Regions from separate parts of the Microbacterium deminutum genome, predicted to be linked through region 2. Evidence: predicted binding sites of a transcription regulator. Region 2 holds the regulator's gene; the other holds the start of a gene.
What was found. The regulator HrcA, encoded in region 2, represses chaperone genes, less so after heat shock. The targets are predictions, from matches to a motif close to TTNGCACTCGNNNNNNNCGAGTGCNAA.
Positions count from the first base shown of each region.

Region 1: ABD212_RS13915 (Hsp20/alpha crystallin family protein) is a predicted target of HrcA. The motif match lies at 1,770-1,796, and genes of this name have one in related genera.

Region 1 covers NZ_BAAAOG010000006.1:310-10,662, forward strand. The annotation lists gene ABD212_RS13905 (hypothetical protein) at 166-1,179, opposite strand; gene ABD212_RS13910 (hypothetical protein) at 1,261-1,512, opposite strand; gene ABD212_RS13915 (Hsp20/alpha crystallin family protein) at 1,881-2,333, shown strand; gene ABD212_RS13920 (hypothetical protein) at 2,585-2,827, opposite strand; gene ABD212_RS13925 (VOC family protein) at 3,059-3,427, shown strand; gene ABD212_RS13930 (TolB family protein) at 3,632-4,423, shown strand; gene ABD212_RS13935 (ABC transporter permease) at 4,616-5,308, shown strand; gene ABD212_RS13940 (DUF7882 family protein) at 5,626-5,838, opposite strand; gene ABD212_RS13945 (pyridoxamine 5'-phosphate oxidase family protein) at 6,221-6,673, opposite strand; gene ABD212_RS13950 (DHA2 family efflux MFS transporter permease subunit) at 8,257-9,843, shown strand; gene ABD212_RS13955 (SDR family oxidoreductase) at 9,880-10,353, shown strand, end outside.
Region 2 covers NZ_BAAAOG010000001.1:1,350,695-1,361,047, reverse strand. The annotation lists gene ABD212_RS06250 (LbetaH domain-containing protein) at 151-804, shown strand; gene ABD212_RS06245 (sugar 3,4-ketoisomerase) at 801-1,196, shown strand; gene ABD212_RS06240 (DegT/DnrJ/EryC1/StrS family aminotransferase) at 1,193-2,278, shown strand; gene ABD212_RS06235 (glycosyltransferase family 2 protein) at 2,265-3,242, shown strand; gene lepA (translation elongation factor 4) at 3,414-5,312, shown strand; gene ABD212_RS06225 (DUF1990 domain-containing protein) at 5,331-5,981, shown strand; gene hemW (radical SAM family heme chaperone HemW) at 5,989-7,206, shown strand; gene hrcA (heat-inducible transcriptional repressor HrcA) at 7,557-8,597, shown strand; gene dnaJ (molecular chaperone DnaJ) at 8,650-9,771, shown strand; gene ABD212_RS06205 (16S rRNA (uracil(1498)-N(3))-methyltransferase) at 9,775-10,353, shown strand, end outside.

The DNA.
Region 1 (10,353 bases), on a different contig from region 2:
AGGTTACGGCGTGCGTCCGGGTCGTCTGCGAGCCGGTCTGCCTCGCGCGCCACGGCCTCCTGCTCGGCCTCGCTCAGCGGCGGGAGGCCGACCTCGTCGGCCGGGATGCCGCGTACGGGTCGGCCCCGGGAACTCCCGACTGAAGATAGAGCGACCGGCTTTGGGTCAGAGTCTTCCGGCGGCCGCCAGCACCGTGAGCGCCTCACAGGTGACCCACTCATTCGATACTTGCCGTGAGACTGGTCCCCACGACACTGACTCGATGTTCGACCCGTCGTCACTGACCCGCCAGTACTTCACATCCGCGCCCCAGCCTCCGTCCGGTCGGCGCTGTGACTGGAGGTAGTCCAGGGCGTCGCCGCAGCGAGGGTCAGCGAGCAGTCCGAGCTCCATGAGGCCGATCAAACCCGCGAGAAAGTCGTAGTGCCAGTAGACCGGGTGGTGAGTCTTCATCACGTCCGGTGCAATGGGTTCAGCCGACGACCGCCGCCATGCGACGCGACGCTCCAACAGCACCTCTGCCGCACCCCGGGCCGTGTCCGCCGCGGACGTGTCACCCGAAGCGTCCGCGTACGACTTCAATCCACGCATCGGCAGGAGCGTCTCGTTCACCGACGACATGGCCGCAGACGGGCTAACGTCACAATTCCACCCACCGTCGGGCCACTGCCATTCGCGCAGGCGCCCGGCGAGCGTTGCACCCCGGCCATCATCGATCCCCAGCCGCACGATTGCCAGCAAGGCTCCACCCTGCTGTGACCCGCACCGACGCGCCCGACCCGCAATCCGGACCACCCCCGCCTGCGCCGCCGCCTTGGTCGCGCGCGAGACATCGACGTCTTTCATGTAGCGCGGGGCCAGCCAGTGGTCGAGCACCGCATCCCGCAGCGAGGAGAGCTCGGAATCACCCGCGGGGTACCCCAATCCGGCCAGCGACAGCAGGGCCCAATGAGGACCCTTCCACTTCGCGTAGGGGCGCATGCCCTCTGCCCCCTTGACGATCGCGCGCACCCGCGGCGACCGGCGAACCTCGTCCCGCAACGCACGTACCGATCGCGTGTCGTCCGCCTCGCCCAGAACGCCGGTGCGCACCCTCCACCGGACGGAAGGCTCCTCGCTCTGCAACAGCCAAGACAGCACCTCGTCCATCACTCGGCCTTCCTCGGTTCCGCGCGGCATCGCTGCCCACTTGGCCCGCGGATTCAACCGCATTCCACCACACAAGGCGCAACTCGGCGGGACGGGATGGTCGAGGGGTGATCAGGCCGAGTTGTCGTTTGTTTCCTCGGCGCCGTCTGTCAGTTCGAGGATCCGCGCTTCGAGCGCACGCAGGAGCGGTTCGCGTCTGGCTGTCTTCAGCACTTCGCTGATGTAGGACTGTGCGAGTCCTGTGGCGACGAGACCGGCGTAGTTGCTGTCTTCGATTTCGACGACGAGGTGACTGACGGCATCGACATCGTCTGCGACCATCGCGCGGAGAAGTCGTGCCGCGAGAAGATCTGGTCCATCCATGTCAGATCGCTCCCTTCGTTGCGGGATTCTAGGAGGCGATCGGGCAGTGTTCAAGGGCGCCGGCTACACGCCCGCCCTAAATGTCGCCCTTTGGAGATAGCCTCCACGCCTGGGCACGACTGACTCGCTCCGCACGGCAGATCACGACGCACCTGCCCGCCGCCTGACCCTGGCAGACGTGGTCCGGCCGGCTCTTCACGATCACGCAGGGACCACCGCCGGCCAACGCCACTACCCGGATCGATGACGGCGCACCGTTGGCACTCTCATGGGGTGAGTGCTAATCTTGGAGATGGTTGAGTCGTGCTGGCTCAACTATCGATTTGGATCCCGGAACCCCCGGGGCGAACACGTTAGGAGAAAAGCTCATGGCAAGTTACGACCCGTTCCGTGACCTGGACCGCCTTGCGTCGACGCTCTTCGACGCACGCCGCGGCCCGCGCCGGATGCCGATGGACCTGTATCGTGACGGCGACCATTACGTCCTGACCGCGGACCTGCCGGGTGTTGACCCGGGCTCCGTGGATATCGACGTCGACGGCCAGTTGCTCACGATCCGTGCCGAACGCACCCTCACCTCCGGCGAGGGCGTCAAGTGGATCACCCGCGAACGGGAAGCAGCCACATTCGTGCGGCAGCTGAACCTCGGCCAGGGGATCGACACAGACATGATCAGCGCGTCCTACGACAGCGGCGTCCTCTCGGTGACCATCCCCGTCAGCGAGAAGGCCCGCCCGCGCCGCATCGAAGTCGCCGGCAGCGCGTCGAAGTCCACCATCCAGGCACACGAATCAACCGAACCCCAGCCGATCGAACAGTAGTCAGCGGCTGCCCTATCGCCGCCGTGAACGCCCGGTTCCCTGCAACCATCTCGCGAGTGAGGGTCGGGAACCGGGCGTTCCACACGCTCGACGGCACTCACCCGCTGAAGATCCCAAGGTGACCCAACGGCGAACCGCCCCAGAGTCGACGGTCAACGACCCCATCGGCCGAGTGGATCTCGCCTGCGACAGAGCACAACGCACTCAAGCGCACGATGCCCGCAGAGGGATCCGCGAATGCGGAAGGACGGTCAGCGATCGAAGATGTCTGGCGAGAGTCGTGCGGCTTCCCTCCGTGCAGACTCGACGTCGCTGAATATGATGGCCGAGTCGTTTCCGAGCGCGGTCCATATCCCGAGATCTTCCGGATCACGACGAAAGCGCTCGAAGCCGAAGGTTGCGTCTGGGCGCTCGAACAGATCGACACAGCGCAAACCGTCGTGCGTTGAGTAACTCTCGAGTACGCGCCAGGTCGGGTCGATCCGCTGCGACACAAGGCGAATCTACCCGCCTGCGTTCACCTTGGCTGCCGAGCGCGAACACAAGTCGATTCGCACCCAGAGGGATCGTCGCTGACTCAATCAGTCGAGGTGATCCATGCGCCACACGACGTGAACGATGCGTCACGCACGGTGCCCTCTGGAGGACTGCCTTCCGAGCGGTCCCGGTGTGACCGTCCTGCTTGTGGACTCGACAGACATTCCACCGGCGACGAGCATGGCCGCATGGAAGTCATTCGCGTTCTCGCCGATCTGCATGTCGCTGATATTCCTGCTGCGCGAGGGTTCTACACGGAATTCCTCGGACTGAGCACGGACGACTTCAATCTGGGGTGGGTCGCACAATTCTCCGCCTCCGAGCCCAGCGCCTACGACCAGACGGTGCGGATCCAACTCGTCACGCGGGACGCATCCGCACAGGTGGATCCGGTCGCGTCGATCTTGACGCCGGACGTCACCGCGGCCTACGAGGAGGTCAAGCAGCGCGGATACGAGATCGTGTACCCGCTGACCCATGAACCCTGGGGCGTGCATCGATTCTTCGTCCGTGCCCCCGACGGCAATGTCTTCAACATCGTGAACCACGACAACTGAGCGACACGCATACAGGCCGGCGTCCGTCCCCAGATCCAATAGCGAGAGCATCGCTGGACAAGATCAGGTGAACCATGAACCACTTAGCCCGGAGCGGACATTAGTATGCCAGATGGCGTGCGAGTGCGGCGGTGTTCCCGCCCTCTGTCGAGCGTCCTTTCAGTTGCTGGGTGGTTCGGTTCACGGTCGACGGTGAGGTGATCGGTGGTCACGTTCTATTGCCGCGACGAAATGAAGTCGCGTCCACCCTGCGCGGGTGGTGACGCGTTCGTCTACGACAGTGAGCCCACGCCGGGCCGCCGGGTGCTCTGGCGTGCGGACTATCACAACGCTGCCGCCGATCCGGTGGCACCGGATGCCGTTGCCGGCAGCGCCGACGCGGCTGTCTCACCCGACGGGGCGTTGGTGGCGTACGCCGCGTCGATGCCACTCGACGGTCACGCTGTCGGCCTCTCGGTGTCGCCGGTAAGTGGCGGTGCGGCCACGACGATCACACCGCCGAACGCCGAAAAGGCTCTCCTCCCTTACGACGACTACCCATCCTTCTCGGGGGACGGACGGCAGATCGTCTACATGCGTGTCACCAGCGCCTCCGATCAGGGCGATCCGATGACCGGCGACCTGTTCGTCACGAGTGTCAAAGGCGGCACTGCTGTGCGCATCAGTGGTGACATCCCATTGCCGGGTCCCGCACGGTTCTCGCCCGACGGCGATCAGATCCTCTTCCACCGCGCGGTCTCGGGCGGGTCGAACCAGTCCCTTTGGGTCGTGCCGGCCCGTGGTGGCGAACCCCGCGAGTTGTTCGGGGTGCCTCCCGACGCCAACGCATTCAACGCCGACTGGTCACCCGATGGTTCACAGCTGGTATTCGAGTGGTACCAGGGCGGATGGGACCACAACGAGCTGCGGGTCGCCAACGTCGACGGCTCCGAGATGCACACCATCTGGAGAGGCGCCAGCCGAACCACAGCCGAGACTCCCGACTGGGCCGACTGATCAACGACAACCCGCACCCAACGAAACCGCGATTCAGCGCAGGTTAAGTCAACCCCAAGTTCACCAAAGTCGCGTCGGCCGGCGAGGGCGGGTCCGACCGAGCGACCGAAGTTGGCCCCGACCATCTCGAGCCGGGTGGCCGAGCCGAGCTCTTTCCGGGGACGATCTCCGGCAGCGTGGCCTGCCACGGTTGTGCTTCTCCGCAACAGGGTTTCGACGGTGCTGAGCATCCTCCTGCCGATCGTGATCCTCGTGGCCACGACATTCGGAAATGCGCCGCGACTCGGCGGGGCGGCAGGGATCGTGGCCCTGGCTCTGACGCTCGGACTGCTGCTGTCCGCCCTGCTCGGCTACTCCCTCGCGCTCGCGCACGATCGCGACGCCGGCGTGCTGCAGAGGCTGCGTGTCAGCCCCGCCCCGACCTGGACGATCATGATGAGCCGGCTCTGCGTCCAACTGGCCGCTGCCCTGGTGGCCTCCGCGATCGTGGTCGTCGTCGGGGCCATCCTCCACGGTCTGACCATCAATGCCGCCCAATACGGGCTCGTGCCCGCGATCGCCGTCCTCGGCGCCGCGGTCTTCCTGTCGATCGGACAAGCTCTCGTGGCGTTGGTGCCTTCCACCAACGCCGTCAACGCGATCGGCCGGATCCTGTTCACCATCCTCGTGCTCCTCGGTCTGCTCGGGACAACCGGGATCCTCCGCGACGTCATGCAATCCATCACGGCATGGTCACGCGTCGGAGCTCTCCTGACGCTCCTCGCCGGCGTGCTCAGCGCAACGCCGTGGAGCGACCAACAAACGTACGCGCTGCTGGCCTGCGCGGGGTATGTCCTGGTGTTCACTTTCATCGGAATCCGCTGGTTCCGCTGGGACTCCCGCTAACGCGCGACGACGAGGGGAGGCATCACCTGGAGTCGCGGCGAGGCTGAAGTGTCAGTCCTTCCAACTTCAACGACACCCTCGTATGAGACGCCTGGTCGAACCCCGGGCCGCTGTCGGGCGCACGTCGCGTTCGCAACCTCGGGAGAGGGTGTCAGGGTCGTCACGCCGTCGTGCTGGCGTGTTATCGCGTGGGGGACCCGGCGGTGACGGGGGAGCTGACGGGCTCGGCCACGAGGCGGAGACCGTGGGCGGTGCGCGCGGCACGCTGCAGCGCGTCCACCCAGTCCCGGTTGATGGAGACACCCATCGCCGCGGGGTCATCGAAATCGAACTCCAGTGGGACGTTGAGAGAAAAGCCACACCGTGGTGGCGCCGACATCGTCCTGAAACGTGAACGGGAATCCGTCGTTCCGGCGCAACTCGTCCACGATGACGACCGCCAGATGCGCGAGGGTGCGATCGTCGAGTTCACAACAGTGCTCCGGAGAGCCGAATCTCAACTTTGCCACCGCTGCTCCAGCCTTGCGCATCCGCGAATTCGAGTGGAGTCCACCGGGGTCTGGGGCAACCTTGTTCGAATCTACGACGCACGTCCTGACCGACAAGCCCACCGGTCGGGTCCTCGCTCTTCGCGGCCGACCGGCTGCGACTCTTTCGGCGCTCGCTCATCATCCGAACCGCACACCTCCGGCATTGAGTTCGGCAAACAGCCGAGGCCGCCCTGCGACGAGAATTCCGAGAGGAACCTGGCGTCACGAAGGGAGCCCCATTCGCTGGGTGCCGATCAACAGGGCGACTCACGCTTTCTACCCGACCGAAGCCGCCGAGATCCTGGGCACCCTGAACGGACGGACAGCGCCATAACCGCGGCGGACCCCAGACAGGTGACGGTGATCAGGTGGCCGAACCGCGTCAGGTCCACGCGTCATTCGCCGAGGCGACGTAGCGGTCAGGTTCTGGGCCGCGTTCGAACCGGACGCCCGTGATCGAGACCGGGGCGATCCGCACCCAGCGGTATTTGAGAGTCGGAATCCACGGAGAGAGTGGAAGCGCATCGGCAGCGTCGATCTCACGCTGCAGTTCGAGACGGCTGGCGATCCCCTTCAGCACCACGCTCGCGGCGGACGTGTCGTCGTATTCGTCGACTTCGAAGGCGACCTGCGGGTTGATCGTGAGCTCTGCGAGTTTTGAGCCGGGCGCCGTGCGGAACAACACTCGCGGGCCGTCGATCACGTAGTTCACGGGGAAGATGTCAGGCTCTCCGTCAACGGCCACAGCAATGCGACCCAACTGCCGGCGCGCCAGCAGGTTCCAGCATTCCTCTTCGCTGAGCGCTGAGACGACCGCGTCGTCGGTCTTGTTCATGACATCATCTCCATCTTCTCCTTGCGCCGTATCACGGCTGTGGTTCCAGTGAAGCTCCGACCAGTCGCCGTAAGTGAGGACGAAGGTCCCGTGACGGCAACTTGCGGTGGTCTGGGCACCGGTCAGAGTCAGCGGGAATGGGGTGGCTCGGTCGCGGATAAGTGAAGGACGAGCACCGGACGGCGGGCGTGTTCAGCACACGTCGCGTTCACGGAGCCCAGCAGCAGACCCAGGATTCCCGTCTCGTCCACGACTGCCAGCGTGAGCCTCCGAGCATCAGCGCTTTCCTCGATCAGCTGCGAGCAGTATGTCGACGCCGAAACCGCCACCGAGGAGGCTACAGAACATTGCCACGCCGACCACGCAAAATGCACCCGGAACCAGAGCGCCGCGAGATGGCCGAACATACGGCGCGCTCACCTACGATCTGACCGAGACCGTCGTGGACGAGCTGCGCGATCTCACCGATGGACGCGGAGCCGACTCGGTGATCGACGCAGTGGGCCCGGAGGGCGCACGGCAACCCGGGGGTGAAGCTCGCGCAGTCCGTCGTCGGACTGCTGCCCGACCCGATCTCGCAGAAGCTGATGGACCGCGCGGGCATGGACCGGCTCGCCGCGGTGTATGCATCGATCGACCTGGTGCGACGCGGCGGCGCCGTCTCGCTCAGCGGCGCGTACGCAGGCGACGCCGACATCCTGCCGATGAAGACGATGTTCGACGAGCAGCTGACGCTGCGGATGGGACAGTGCACCGTGAAGCCGTGGATCGACGACCTGCTGCCCCCTGGTCGAGGACGCCGCCGGTCCACTCGGGGTCATGGATCTGGTCACCCACCACACGCCGCTGCAGGACGCCCCGAACCTGTACGACACGTTCCAGAACAAGACGGATGGCTGCATCAAGGTCGTCCTGAACCCCTGAGACCGCCACGCACGACAACGACATCGGCGTTGGCGACCTTCGTTGGAATCACCGCAACAACTTCACGTCGGGACAACAGTCGATGTGGGCGGCGCCCTTGTGGGACGTCGAAGAAGTGCCGAGCAGAGCTCGCATATTTGCGCGTTTCAGGCGACTCGTCACTGGCCGCCACCGGGTAAGAGCGACAGTCGGGTTGTGTCCTGTTGGTCATCGCTTTGCGGGTCGGGCTGAGTGCAGCCGGATCGTCAGAACGTCAGTCGGCCTGCTGACGATAGGCGAGTGGTCCCCGCGCGCAGGAGGGCGACCGCTGCGATGCTGGGGAGTGTCACGGCGGTGGGGCGCTTGGCGCGTCGGCTTGAGAGGACGCGGTCGATGGTGTGGATGACGCCGTTGGAGGCTTGGATGTTGATCTTCCTCAGCACCAGGCGCGGGTGAGCGAGCGGGAGTCTCGTCCCGGAGAGTGATGCCGCGGGGTCGGACGATTCCGCAGTTCGCCATCGCGAGCGACTTCGACAGCAGCACCGCGATCGGCCCAGCTCCCAGGTGAAGGCAGATATCGCTAGATAAACTAGCTAATGGAGTCGCGATGGGCTACTGTCACCCTCGTGACAAAGCTAGATAAACTAGCGATTCGCTCGGACTCGAACTCACGGCGCTGGATGGGTCTGGTGGCGATCAGCCTCTCGGTGGCGATGATCATCGTCGATTCCACCATCGTCAACGTCGCGATCCCCTCCATCGTCAAAGACCTCGGGATAACCTCCACGGAAGTCCAGTGGATCCAGGAGAGCTACACCCTCGTCTTCGCGTCCTTCCTCCTCGTTTTCGGTGCAGTGGCCGACAACATTGGACGCAGGCGGTTGCTTATTCTCGGCGTGGTGGTGTTCGCGGTGGCCAGTGTTGCCGCGGCGTTCGCCGACTCCGGTGCGTGGCTCATCGGCGCGCGACTCATCCAAGGACTCGGCGGCGCCGCCATCCTGCCCGCGAGCCTGTCGCTGATCAACTCGACTTTCACCGGTCGCGAGCGGGGGATCGCTTTCGCGATCTGGGGCTCCACTATCGGGGGAATGGCCGCGGTGGGGCCTTTGCTCGGGGGATGGCTGACCACCTCGTTCTCCTGGCGGTGGGCGTTCGGGATCAACATTCCGATCGCGATCGTCATCGTGGTCGGGGTTGCCGTGTTCGTCCGCGAGTCGAAGTCTGCGCTGCCCACCCGGATCGACGGTGGGGGTGCGGTGCTGTCCGTGATCGCTGCGGGCACGCTGGTGTTCGCGCTCATCGAAGGTCGCACCGACGGGTGGTGGTTCGCTAAGGATGCTCCGAGCATCGGGGCCTTGGAGTGGCCGTTCATTCTGTCACCCATCGTCTTCGCGTTGCTGATCTCGGCCTCGACTATCGCGGGGTTCGTGATCCGTACGATCCGCCGCGCCGCAGCATCCAAGCCCACCCTGATCGCGCCCGAGCTGTTTCGCATTCCGTCCTTCCGCAACGGGACGACCGTGGCGGCGATCGTGTCGCTGGGCGAGTTCGGGATCATTCTGGCCCTCCCGCTGTGGCTGCAGAACGTTCTGGGCTACACCGCACTCGAGACCGGAGTGGTGCTTCTCGCACTCGCGCTCGGGTCCTTCGGAGCCAGCGGACTCGCGAGTGCGACAGTGGACCGTATCACCCCCATCACGTCCGTTCGGATGGGAATCGTCCTGGAGATCATCGGATTGGGTGCGCTGGGTCTTGTGATCTCAACCGACACGCCATGGTGGGCGATCGTGATCCCGCTTGCCGTCTACGGATTCGGCATTGGGCTTGCTACCGCACAGATCACCAACGTCGCACTGGCTGGAGTGCCCGTCGGACGCTCCGGCCAGGCCTCCGGAACGCAGAGCACCGCACGGCAATTCGGCTCGGCCCTCGGCATCGCGCTGCTGGGCACGCTGCTGTTCACGGTGCTGCAGCTAGATCTGGAACGCCGCCTGGACGGCGTCCCCGGGTCGGACGCGATCGTCTCCGCCGTCGTCGGGTCGGCCGGCACCGCAATGCCCGAACTCTCCATCCGATTCCCTGATGCGGCGGACGAGGCCCGTGCAGCCCTGGCCCTGGCAACCTCATGGACCGCCTATGCGGCCGCAGGTTTCCTGGCCGCCGGGCTTTTGAGCACAATCAAGCTACGGGCTGATTCTCCGACCGACCGGTCGCGCCATACCGAGATCGAGCATCCGGTCGCGGACGCCGCGGCTTCCGACTCATAGCACGCAACCCGGCCGCAAGGGATCACCATGGGGACGATGCAGGATGCGCGGCTCCGCGCCGTCGTCACGGGGGCGCGGCGAGGTATTGGAGCCGCGACCGCGGAGCGGCTTCTTAGGGAAGGGTGGCTGGTGGACTCTCTAGGTCGTCAGCCACCCACGGACTGGGTACGCATGGAAGGCGACGCAAGCCGCTTCCTGACCGCGGACATCTCGTCGAGCGCGGACATGCGGCGGGTAGCCGCGGAGTACTCGACCACGGCGCTTGATCTGCTTGTCGCGAACGCCGCCGAGTTCGCGCCATGGGACGAGGTGGCCTCGCACGCCGACCTCGACTCGGTTGACCATCTGCTGGCTGTCAACGTGATCGGGACGTGGCGCACTCTTCAGACCTTCCTGCCCGCCTTACGGCGCGCCGACGCCGCGGTCGTCATCATCGTGGGCAGCGGCGGCGGATCGCACGGCGATCCGCAGTTCGGGATCCCCGTGAATGCGGGCGCAGCCTCGTACGCA
Region 2 (10,353 bases):
CGGGTGGCTGTCGGGTCGTGAGCCACGTCATCGGCCGATCACCTTCGACGAGGCGGGTCGGCGCGTCGTCCCCACGGTCGCCGCACCGTCGCCGCACCGTCGGTATCCTGGGCGCAGGCGCCGCCGGCGCCCACCCGGAGGATCGCACGAATGATCGACATCGTCGTCAACGGGACCGGCCCGCTCGGACGGATGGTGTTCCACCTTCTGGAGTCCGATGACCGCTACCGGGTGCGCGCCTTCACGGCGGATGCCCGGTACTGCTCTGAGCCGTCGCTGCTGGGGGTGCCGCTGATCCCGCATGACGACATCGTCGCCGCCATCCCGCCCGACGATGCCGAGTGCGTTTCGGCCCTCGGCGGCCTGGGCGGGTGGGAGGCACGCAGGGCACACGCGGCGACGATGACCGCACTCGGCTACCGCCACGCGAACTACGTGCATCCGAGCGCCGTCGTGCAGGGCGAGCAGACCTGGGGGGCGAACAACATCGTCTTCCCCTTCTGCACGATCGGGTTCGGCGGTGTGATGGGCCACGACAACGTCCTGCGCGAGAAGGTGTACCTCGGCCATGAGCACCAGGTCGGCGACCACACCTTCATCGGAGTGGGCGCGACCATCGGAGGCGGGTGCTCGCTCGACGACGGGGCGTACATCGCGATGGGATCCACCCTGACCAACGACATCACGGTGCGCTCGGGAGCGTTCATCGGCATCGGCAGCCTTCTGCTGAAGGACGCGCTTCCGAACACCCGCTACTACGGTCACCCCGCCCGGCCTGACGCCGAGAAGGGGCGAGGATCGTGAGCCGGGTCACGCCGCTGCGGCGACACAGCGACGCCCGCGGTCACCTGGTCGCCGTCAGCGGCGAAGCGGAGGTTCCGTTCGCCATCCGACGCGTGTTCTGGATCTACGGCAACGCCGGCGGGCTCTCGCGCGCGGGACACGCGAACGCCGCGACCACCGAGCTGATCGTCAGCGTGGCGGGCTCGTGTCATGCGTCGCTGGACGGACCCGACGGGAGGACCGAGGTCATTCTCAACAGGCCGGACGCTGCGCTGCTCGTGCCGCCCATGACGTGGCTGGAGCTGTCGGATTTCACGCCCGACTGCGTCCTCATCGTGCTGGCCGACACCGAGTACGAGGCCGAGGACTCCATCGCCTCGCTGGATCGCTTCCAGGTCCTCACCGCTCGATGATCGCGTTCTACGACCTGCAGGCGGTCAACGAGCGTCACCGCGCCGAGATCGACCTCGCGATCGCCGCTGTGCTCGACAGCGGGCAGCTGATCCTCGGTCCGCAGACGTCCGCATTCGAGTCCGACTTCGCGCAATTCTGCGGCACACGCAACGCCATCGGCGTCGGCAGCGGGCTCGACGCATTGTCGCTCATCATCCGGGCCATGGGAATCGGGCCGGGCGACGAGGTGATCGTGCCCGCCAACACCTTCATCGCGACGGTGCTGGCGGTCAGCGCGAACGGCTCCGCGCCTGTGCTCGCAGACCCCGACCCCGAGACGATGCTGCTCGATGCCGCCACGGTGGAATCGCTCATCACCGCGCGCACCCGGGCCATCATCGCCGTCCACCTCTACGGCCGCCTGTGCGACATGGCAGCGCTGTCCGAGGTCGCCGAACGCCACGGCCTGCGGCTGATCGAGGATGCCGCCCAAGCGCACGGCGCCGCACGCGACGGCCGCCGAGCCGGCGCGTTCGGCGACGCGGCCGGGTTCTCGTTCTACCCGACGAAAAACCTCGGATGCCTCGGAGACGGCGGCGCCGTGACGACGGACGACGACGCACTGGCGGAGCGCATCCGGATGCTGCGCAACTACGGGTCCGCAGCCAAGAACGTCCATGAACTCCGCGGAGTCAACTCGCGGCTGGACGAACTGCAGGCGGCCGTGCTGGGCGTCAAGCTCCGCCACCTCGACGACGACAACCTGCGCCGACGCGAGATCGCCGCACGGTATCGCGAGCTCCTCGCGGGATCGGGCCTCATCACGCCGACGACGTCCGAGCCGGATCATGTCTTCCACCTGTTCGTCGTCCGCACGTCCGAGCGAGACCGGGTGCAGGCGGCGCTGCGCGAGGCGGGGATCGGGTCGGCGATCCACTACCCGACGCCGCCGCACCGCCAATCCGCCTATCGGGCGCTCGCGCGCACACCGCTGCCGGTCGCCGATCGGCTCGCCGACGAAGTCCTCAGCATCCCGATGCATCCCGCTCTGTCGGATTCCCAGGTGGTCCGGGTCGCCGAGGTGCTTCGTGGCGTCGCCTGAGCTCGTCTCCGCGCTCGTGCCTGCGTACAACCACGCGCGCTACGTCCGCGAGTGCCTCGAGGCTCTGCGCGCGCAGACCCACCGTCCACTCGAACTGCTGATCGGCGACGATGGATCGTCCGACGACACGGTCGACGAGATCCGCTCGTTCCTGCGCGAGCACGGTCATGAGTTCGATCGCGTCGTGTTCCGGCCGAGTGCCGCGAACCGCGGCACCGCGGCGACCCTGAACGACCTGCTCGCCCACGCCCGCGGCCGCTACCTGTTCCTGAACGCGTCGGATGATCGCGCGGCGCCTCGCGCGATCGCCACCCTGGCGGCGGTGCTGGATGCCGACTCCCGCGCCGCCCTCGCGGTGGGCGACAACATGATCATCGACGACGCCGGCGAGCGGATCTACTGGGGTCCACGACGGCAGGCGCAGCAAGTTCCGTCTGACACGAGTTACCAGACCTGGGCCCAGTATCTGCGAGCCGATTTCGGTTCCGGCGTCTTCGACGCACGTCATTTCGGGAGGGCCGGCACGCTGTATCGAGGCAACCACGTCCCCAACGGCAAGCTTTTCCGGCGCGCCGCGGTGGAGGCTGTCGGCGGCTGGCGGGTGGGCGCCATGGAAGACTGGGACCTGAACTTCCGTCTCGCCTGCCGATTCCGTCTCCGCTTCGTCGACGAGGTGCTGTTCTGCTACCGGTGGCACGACACGAACACGATCCGGAATCCGCCACTCGTCGATGGGCCGAGAGCGGCGACCAAGGCGGCCATCACCGATCAGCTTCGCAATCCGTTCGTGTACCTGCGCGTGATGGCGGACCGTGACAACCGCTCGGGACTTCCACTCTGGAGCCTGCTTCGCGGTCAGCCCCCGGCGTCTGGTCCGGGCGAATTCCGTGCGGGTCGCCCGCCCGAGGTGCGGGCGCGCTCGAGAACTGCACGAATCCGATCGTGGCGGCGCTGGCGCGGGTAGAGGCCCGAGCGGACACAAACCGACGCTGCGTGCTGCCAACCAAGGCTCGACGCTCGCGTCGTGGCGTCGGACGGCCGCCCAGCCTGGTCGACGCACCGGTTCGTCGTGTCAACGTCACCGCACGCATACTCGGCGGGTTCGCGGCATCCGCCCCCGTAGAATCGACGGGACATGTCACCCCGCGCCCTGAAGCCGCTCGAGCCCGCCGCGACCCCGCCTGAGCTGATCCGCAACTTCTGCATCATCGCCCACATCGACCACGGCAAGTCGACCCTGGCCGACCGGATGCTGCAGATCACCGGCGTGGTCTCGGACCGCGACATGCGCGCGCAGTACCTCGACCGCATGGACATCGAGCGCGAGCGCGGCATCACGATCAAGAGCCAGGCGGTGCGGATGCCGTGGGCCTCCACCGACCTCGGGTCGTCGAGCGAGCGAAGCGAGCCGAATCGCGCCGACGCCATGCAGACCTACGCGCTCAACATGATCGACACGCCCGGGCACGTCGACTTCACGTACGAGGTGAGCCGCTCGCTCGCGGCGTGCGAGGGCGCCGTCCTGCTCGTCGACGCCGCTCAAGGCATCGAGGCGCAGACTCTCGCGAACCTGTATCTCGCGCTCGAGAACGACCTGCACATCATCCCGGTGCTGAACAAGATCGACCTGCCGGCGGCCGACCCCGAGAAATTCGCGCTCGAACTGGCGAATCTCATCGGCGGCGACCCCGACGACGTGCTGCGGGTCAGCGGCAAGACCGGGCAGGGCGTCGAAGAGCTGCTCGACCGGATCGTGCGCGACATCCCCGCCCCGACTGGCGATGCGAACGCGCCCGCACGCGCGATGATCTTCGACTCGGTGTACGACTCCTACCGGGGTGTCGTGACCTACGTCCGAATGATCGACGGCAAGCTCGAGCCACGAGAGCGCATCCAGATGATGTCGACCAGGGCGACGCACGAGCTGCTCGAGATCGGGGTATCGAACCCCGAGCCGACCCCGAGCAAGGGGCTCGGCATCGGCGAGGTCGGCTACCTCATCACCGGTGTGAAGGACGTCCGCCAGTCAAAGGTCGGCGACACCGTCACAAACGCCCGCAAGCCCGCACAGGTCGCGCTTGCCGGGTACACCGACCCGAAGCCCATGGTCTTCTCGGGCATCTACCCGATCGACGGCAGCGACTACCCGGTGCTGCGTGAGGCGCTCGACAAGCTGAAGCTGTCGGATGCCGCGCTGCAGTACGAGCCCGAGACCTCAGTGGCACTCGGCTTCGGCTTCCGCTGCGGATTCCTGGGGCTCCTGCACCTCGAGATCGTCACCGAGCGCCTGGCGCGCGAGTTCGATCTCGACCTCATCACCACGGCGCCGAGCGTCATCTACGAGGTGACGACGGATGCCGGCAAGCAGATCACCGTGACGAACCCCAGCGAGTATCCCGACGGCCGGGTCGCCACCGTGTCGGAGCCGATGGTGAAGGCCGCGATCCTCACCCCGAAGGACTACGTGGGCACCGTCATGGAGCTCTGCCAGTCCCGCAGGGGGACGCTGCTCGGCATGGAGTACTTCAGCGAGGAGCGCGTCGAGCTGCGCTACAACATGCCGCTCGGCGAGATCGTCTTCGACTTCTTCGATCAGCTGAAGTCCCGCACCCAAGGCTACGCGAGCCTCGACTACGAGCCCAGCGGGCAGCAGGAAGCGGACCTCGTGAAGGTCGACATCCTGCTGCAGGGCGACAAGGTCGACGCCTTCTCGTCGATCGTGCATCGCGACAAGGCGTACGCGTACGGCGTGCTCATGACCGAGCGGCTCAAGAAGCTCATCCCTCGCCAGCAGTTCGAGGTGCCGATCCAGGCCGCGATCGGCGCGCGGATCATCGCCCGCGAGTCGATCCGGGCGATGCGCAAGGACGTGCTCGCCAAGTGCTACGGCGGCGACATCACGCGCAAGCGGAAGCTGCTCGAGAAGCAGAAAGAGGGCAAGAAGCGGATGAAGATGGTCGGCCGTGTCGAGGTCCCCCAAGAGGCGTTCATCGCCGCGCTCTCGGGCGACACCGAGGGCAAGGACAAGAAGTAGCCGGTTAGGCTGGAACCCATGCGTCGAGGAACCTTCCGGGACGAGACCGTCGACTACGCGGCCGTCGGGGCTACTCAGGCACCCGACCTCATGCACTATCCTCCGGAGCGCAGCACCCCCGCGGAGGAGTCGTGGCGCATCGGCAGCGGCGAGGCTCGCTTCCAGTCGGCGAGCGAGGCGCTGCTCTCGTGGGCGGCGCAGCGCGGCGCCGGACTCGAGCTGAAGGATGTCCGCCCGGCATCCGGGCCGATGTACTCCGGCGTGAGCTTCGACGCCGAGGGCAACCCCGTCGCCCCGAGCCGGGCCGAGACCGACGTGCGGTACGACGCCGACGGCACGCCGTATGTCGGGGCTGGAACCACGATCCGACTCGATGGGCGGATCAAGGGCATGCGAGCGGATGCCGAGCTGCGCGTGATCTTCGCGATCGAGGAACCCCGCCGCGTCGGGTTCGCCCTGGGGACCATCTCGGACTCGGTCGTCAGCGGCGAGGAGTCCTTCATGCTCGAATGGAACGACAAGGACGAGGTGTGGTTCACCGTCCGCGCCTTCGATGCGCCGGCCGCGCTGCTGTACCGAGTGTTCCCGGGGCTCATGCGCCGGCGACGGCGGGAGCTGTTCACGCGGTACCTCCGCGCGATTTCTCCGCTGTACACCACCCCCGCGTGACACGCTGATGGGCTCCGCGCTGCCGCTCGGCGAGCCGGCACCGGTCGACGGGTCGCTTCCCGACGCCACCGGCATCGACCAGGCCACGCCATTCGGCGTCTATCTGCACGTCCCGTTCTGCCGCGTCCGCTGCGGGTACTGCGACTTCAACACCTACACATCGAGCGAGCTGCAGGGCGCGCGCCAGGACCAGTACGCCGACACCCTGCTGCGCGAAGTGGCGCTCGCCGAACGGGTGCTCGGGGCGGCGGGACCCCTCCGGCCGGCGAGCACGGTCTTCTTCGGTGGCGGAACCCCGACGCTGCTGCCGCCGGGCGATCTCACGCGGATGCTCGACGGTGTCCGCACGACCTTCGGGATCGAGGCGGATGCCGAGGTCACCGTCGAGGCGAATCCCGACACCGTGACGGATGCCGTGGCGGCCGAGCTGGCGGCATCCGGAGTCACCCGCATGTCGATCGGCATGCAGTCCGCCGTCCCGCATGTACTCGCGGCGCTCGATCGCACGCACGAGCCTGCGAACGTGCGCACCGCGCTCGTTTCGGCCCGGGCCGTCGGGTTCGACGTCAGCCTCGACCTCATCTACGGCGCGCCCGGCGAGTCGCTCGTGGACTGGCGGGCATCGCTCGAGGACGCGGTCGCGCTCGCACCCGACCACATCTCGGCGTACGCGCTGATCGTCGAGGAGGGCACGAAGCTCGCCCGGCAGATCCGCCGTGGCGCCGTGCCCGCGCCCGACGATGACCTGCAGGCCGACATGTACGAGCTCGCCGACGACCTGCTCGGCGCCGCCGGGTACGAGTGGTACGAGGTCTCGAACTGGGCGCGCTCCAACTCGCAGCGCTCTCGCCACAATCTCGCGTACTGGCAGGGAGCGGACTGGTGGGGCTTCGGTCCCGGCGCGCACAGCCACATCGCGGGCGTGCGCTTCTGGAACGTCAAGCACCCCGCCGCGTACGCGCAGCGGCTCGCGGGCGGCGAGTCGCCCGCGGCAGGTCGCGAGCGACCGGATGCCGCGGCCCGGGCCCTCGAGAGCGTGCTACTGCGCACCCGGATCCGCGAGGGCCTGCCGGTCTCGGAACTCCTCGGCGAGGGCCGCCACGCCGTCGCGGCGCTCATCGCCGACGGGCTCGTCGACGGACCGTCGGCGCTGCACGGCAGCATCGTCCTCACGCGGCGCGGACGCCTGCTCGCGGATGCCGTGGTCCGGGCACTCACCGACTGATCAGCTCTCGCGGTGCGGGCGATCGCCCCCGGTCGCCCCGCGAGGGAGCGAAGCGACCGAGACGAGACGCGCCGAACCCAGGGGACTGGCCATGCACGTCACGTAACCCCGTTTCTTCTCGCTTCGCTCGCTCAACGACCGAGCAGGTCCGGTCGCCCCGCGAGGGCGCGGAGCGACCGAGACGAAACGCGCTGAACCCGCGGGAACGACCTACCCTCGGGTGACGGCGTTTCGTCACGCCCCTCGCTCAACGACCGAGCACGTCCGGTAGAATTGGCACTCAAGTCATGCGAGTGCCAAGTCACTCCGGTGCGGATGTCCCTGGCGCCGACAGCATGTGAGGAGGCGGGATGGTCAGCGAACGCGGTCTGCAGGTGCTGCGCGCGATCGTCCAGGACTATGTCGACACGCGTGAGCCGGTCGGAAGCAAGACGATCGTCGAGCGGCACGCGTTCGGCGTGTCGGCGGCGACGATCCGCAACGACATGGCCCTCCTCGAAGACGAGGAGCTCATCGCCGCGCCGCACACGTCCTCGGGTCGCGTCCCGACCGACAAGGGCTACCGCGTCTTCGTCGACCACCTCTCGGAGCTGCGGCCGCTCAGCGCCGCGCAGCGCAGCGCGATCTCGTCGTTCCTCGAAGGGCCGGGCGATCTCGACGATGTGCTGGTGCGGACCGTCCGAGCCCTGACCCAGCTGACCGGCCAGGTCGCCATCGTGCAATATCCGTCGTTCGCGCGCGCGCATGTGTCGCACGTCGAGCTCGTCCAGCTCGGCAGTGGTCGGATGCTCGTCATCGTCGTCACCGACACCGGGCGCGTGTCGCAGCGGATGACGTTCGTCGGCGCGCACTTCGACGACGACGATCTCGCGCGCATGCGGGCCGAGCTCGGCACACTCCTCGTCGGACGATCCGTCCGCGACGGCGTGCAGCGTATCGATGACCACCTCTTGAAGACGGCTCCGGCCCCGGCATCACGGGATGCCGCGATCGCGGCGATCATCCGCGTCGTGGCCGAAGAGCTCGAGGAGTTCCGCCAGGACCGGCTGGTCCTCGCCGGGAGCGCGAACCTCGCTCGCAGCGAGGCGGACTTCCGCGGCAGCATCTATCCCCTCCTCGAGGCCATCGAGGAGCAGGTGACGATCCTCAAGCTCATGAGCGAGATGGTCGCCGACGAGCACGGTCTGGCCGCGAGCATCGGCCGCGAGAACGATGCATTCGGCCTCGGCGAGGCATCCGTCCTCGCATCCGACTATGACGCGACCGGCTCCCGGGCCCGGGTCGGCGTGCTCGGGCCGACCCGCATGGATTACCCGACGAATCTCGCCGCGGTGCGGGCGGTCGCCCGCTACCTCACGCGCATGCTCGAAGAAGACGAGAGCAGCCGCTGACGGCGGCGACGATTTCACATGATCCGCGGCTCGCCGCGGCAGGAAGGCGAATGTGGCTGACCACTACGAGGTCCTCGGCGTCTCACGCGACGCCACCACCGACGAGATCAAGAAGGCGTATCGACGCCTGGCACGGCAGCTGCATCCCGATGTCAATCCCGGCGCGGATGCGTCCGAGCGGTTCAAGCTCGTCACTCACGCGTACGACGTCCTGAGCGATCCCGACCAGCGCGCCCGCTACGACATGGTGGGCGATCAGCCGTTCGGCGGTGCCGGGGGCACCGGCGGGTTCGGCGGGTTCAGCGACATCTTCGAGACGTTCTTCGGCGCCGCCGGAGGAGGCGGCCGAGGCGGCCGCCCGCGCTCACGACGAGAGCGGGGCCAGGACGCGCTCGTGCGGGTCACGCTGGAACTCGGGGATGTCGTCTTCGGCGCCCACCGCGAGATCGAGGTCGACACCGCCGTGCTGTGCGAGACGTGCAGCGGGTCCTGCTGCCAGCCCGGCACCACGCCCGTCACGTGCGACATCTGCCACGGGACGGGACACGTGCAGCGCCAGGTGCGCAGCCTCCTAGGCAACGTGGTGACGACTCAGCCCTGCAACATCTGCCAGGGCTACGGCACGACCATCCCCTACCCGTGCGCGACGTGCCAGGGTCAGGGGCGCGTCCGTGCCCGCCGCACGGTCTCGCTCGACATCCCGGCTGGCGTCGAGACCGGGCTGCGCCTGCAGCTTCCGGGCTCGGGCGAGGTCGGGCCGGCGGGTGGCCCCAATGGCGACCTCTACATCGAGGTGACCGTCTCGCCCCACGAGATCTTCAGCCGCGACGGCGACGATCTGCTCGCGACCCTGGAAGTGTCGATGCCCGACGCGATCCTCGGCACGACGACGACGATCGAGTCGCTCGACGGGTCGGTCGAACTCGAGTTGCGCCCTGGAGTGCAGGCAGGGGACGTCCTCACCATCAAGGGTCGCGGGATCACTCCGCTGCGCGGCACGCAGCGCGGCGACCTGCGTGTCGGAGTGCATGTCGTCACTCCGACACGCCTCGATCACCGCGACCGCGCTCTCATCGAGGAGTTCGCCAAGCGCACCCGGGCCCCCGGTCCGCGACTCGCGGAGTTCCACCAGGGACTGTTCGCCAAGCTCCGCGACCGCTTCCGCAACGGGTGACGGATGCCGCTGCACTTCCTCCTCGATCAGCCTGCTGCGCAGCAGCCCGGCGACGCCGTGGTGCTCACCGGAACTGAGGCGCACCATGCGGCGACCGTCCGACGCGTGCGCGTGGGCGAAGAGGTCACGATCGGTGACGGCCGCGGGGTGTGGCTGGCGGGTGAGTGCGAATCGGTGGCGCCGCGAGAAGTCGTCGTGCGGATCGCGATGAGGACCGAGGTCGCTCGACCGCATCCGCGGATCGTGCTGGTGCAGGCGCTCGCGAAGGGCGACAGAGACGAGCTCGCCGTGCAGGCTGCGACCGAGCTGGGCGTCGACGAGATCGTGCCGTGGCAGGCGGCGCGGAGCGTATCGCGGTGGGACGCCGCCAAGGCCGAGAAGGGCCGGGCGCGGTGGGCCGCGATCGTGCGCGAGGCGGGCAAGCAGGCCCACCGCGCCTGGCTGCCCGACGTGTCGTCCCTGCTGTCGTCGGCCGCGCTTGCCGGGCGTGCGGCGGCGTCCCGTCTTCTCGTGCTCGAGCCGAACGCACCCACGGCCCTGACGTCGCTCGTCCTCGGGGCGAACGACGACATCGTGCTCGTG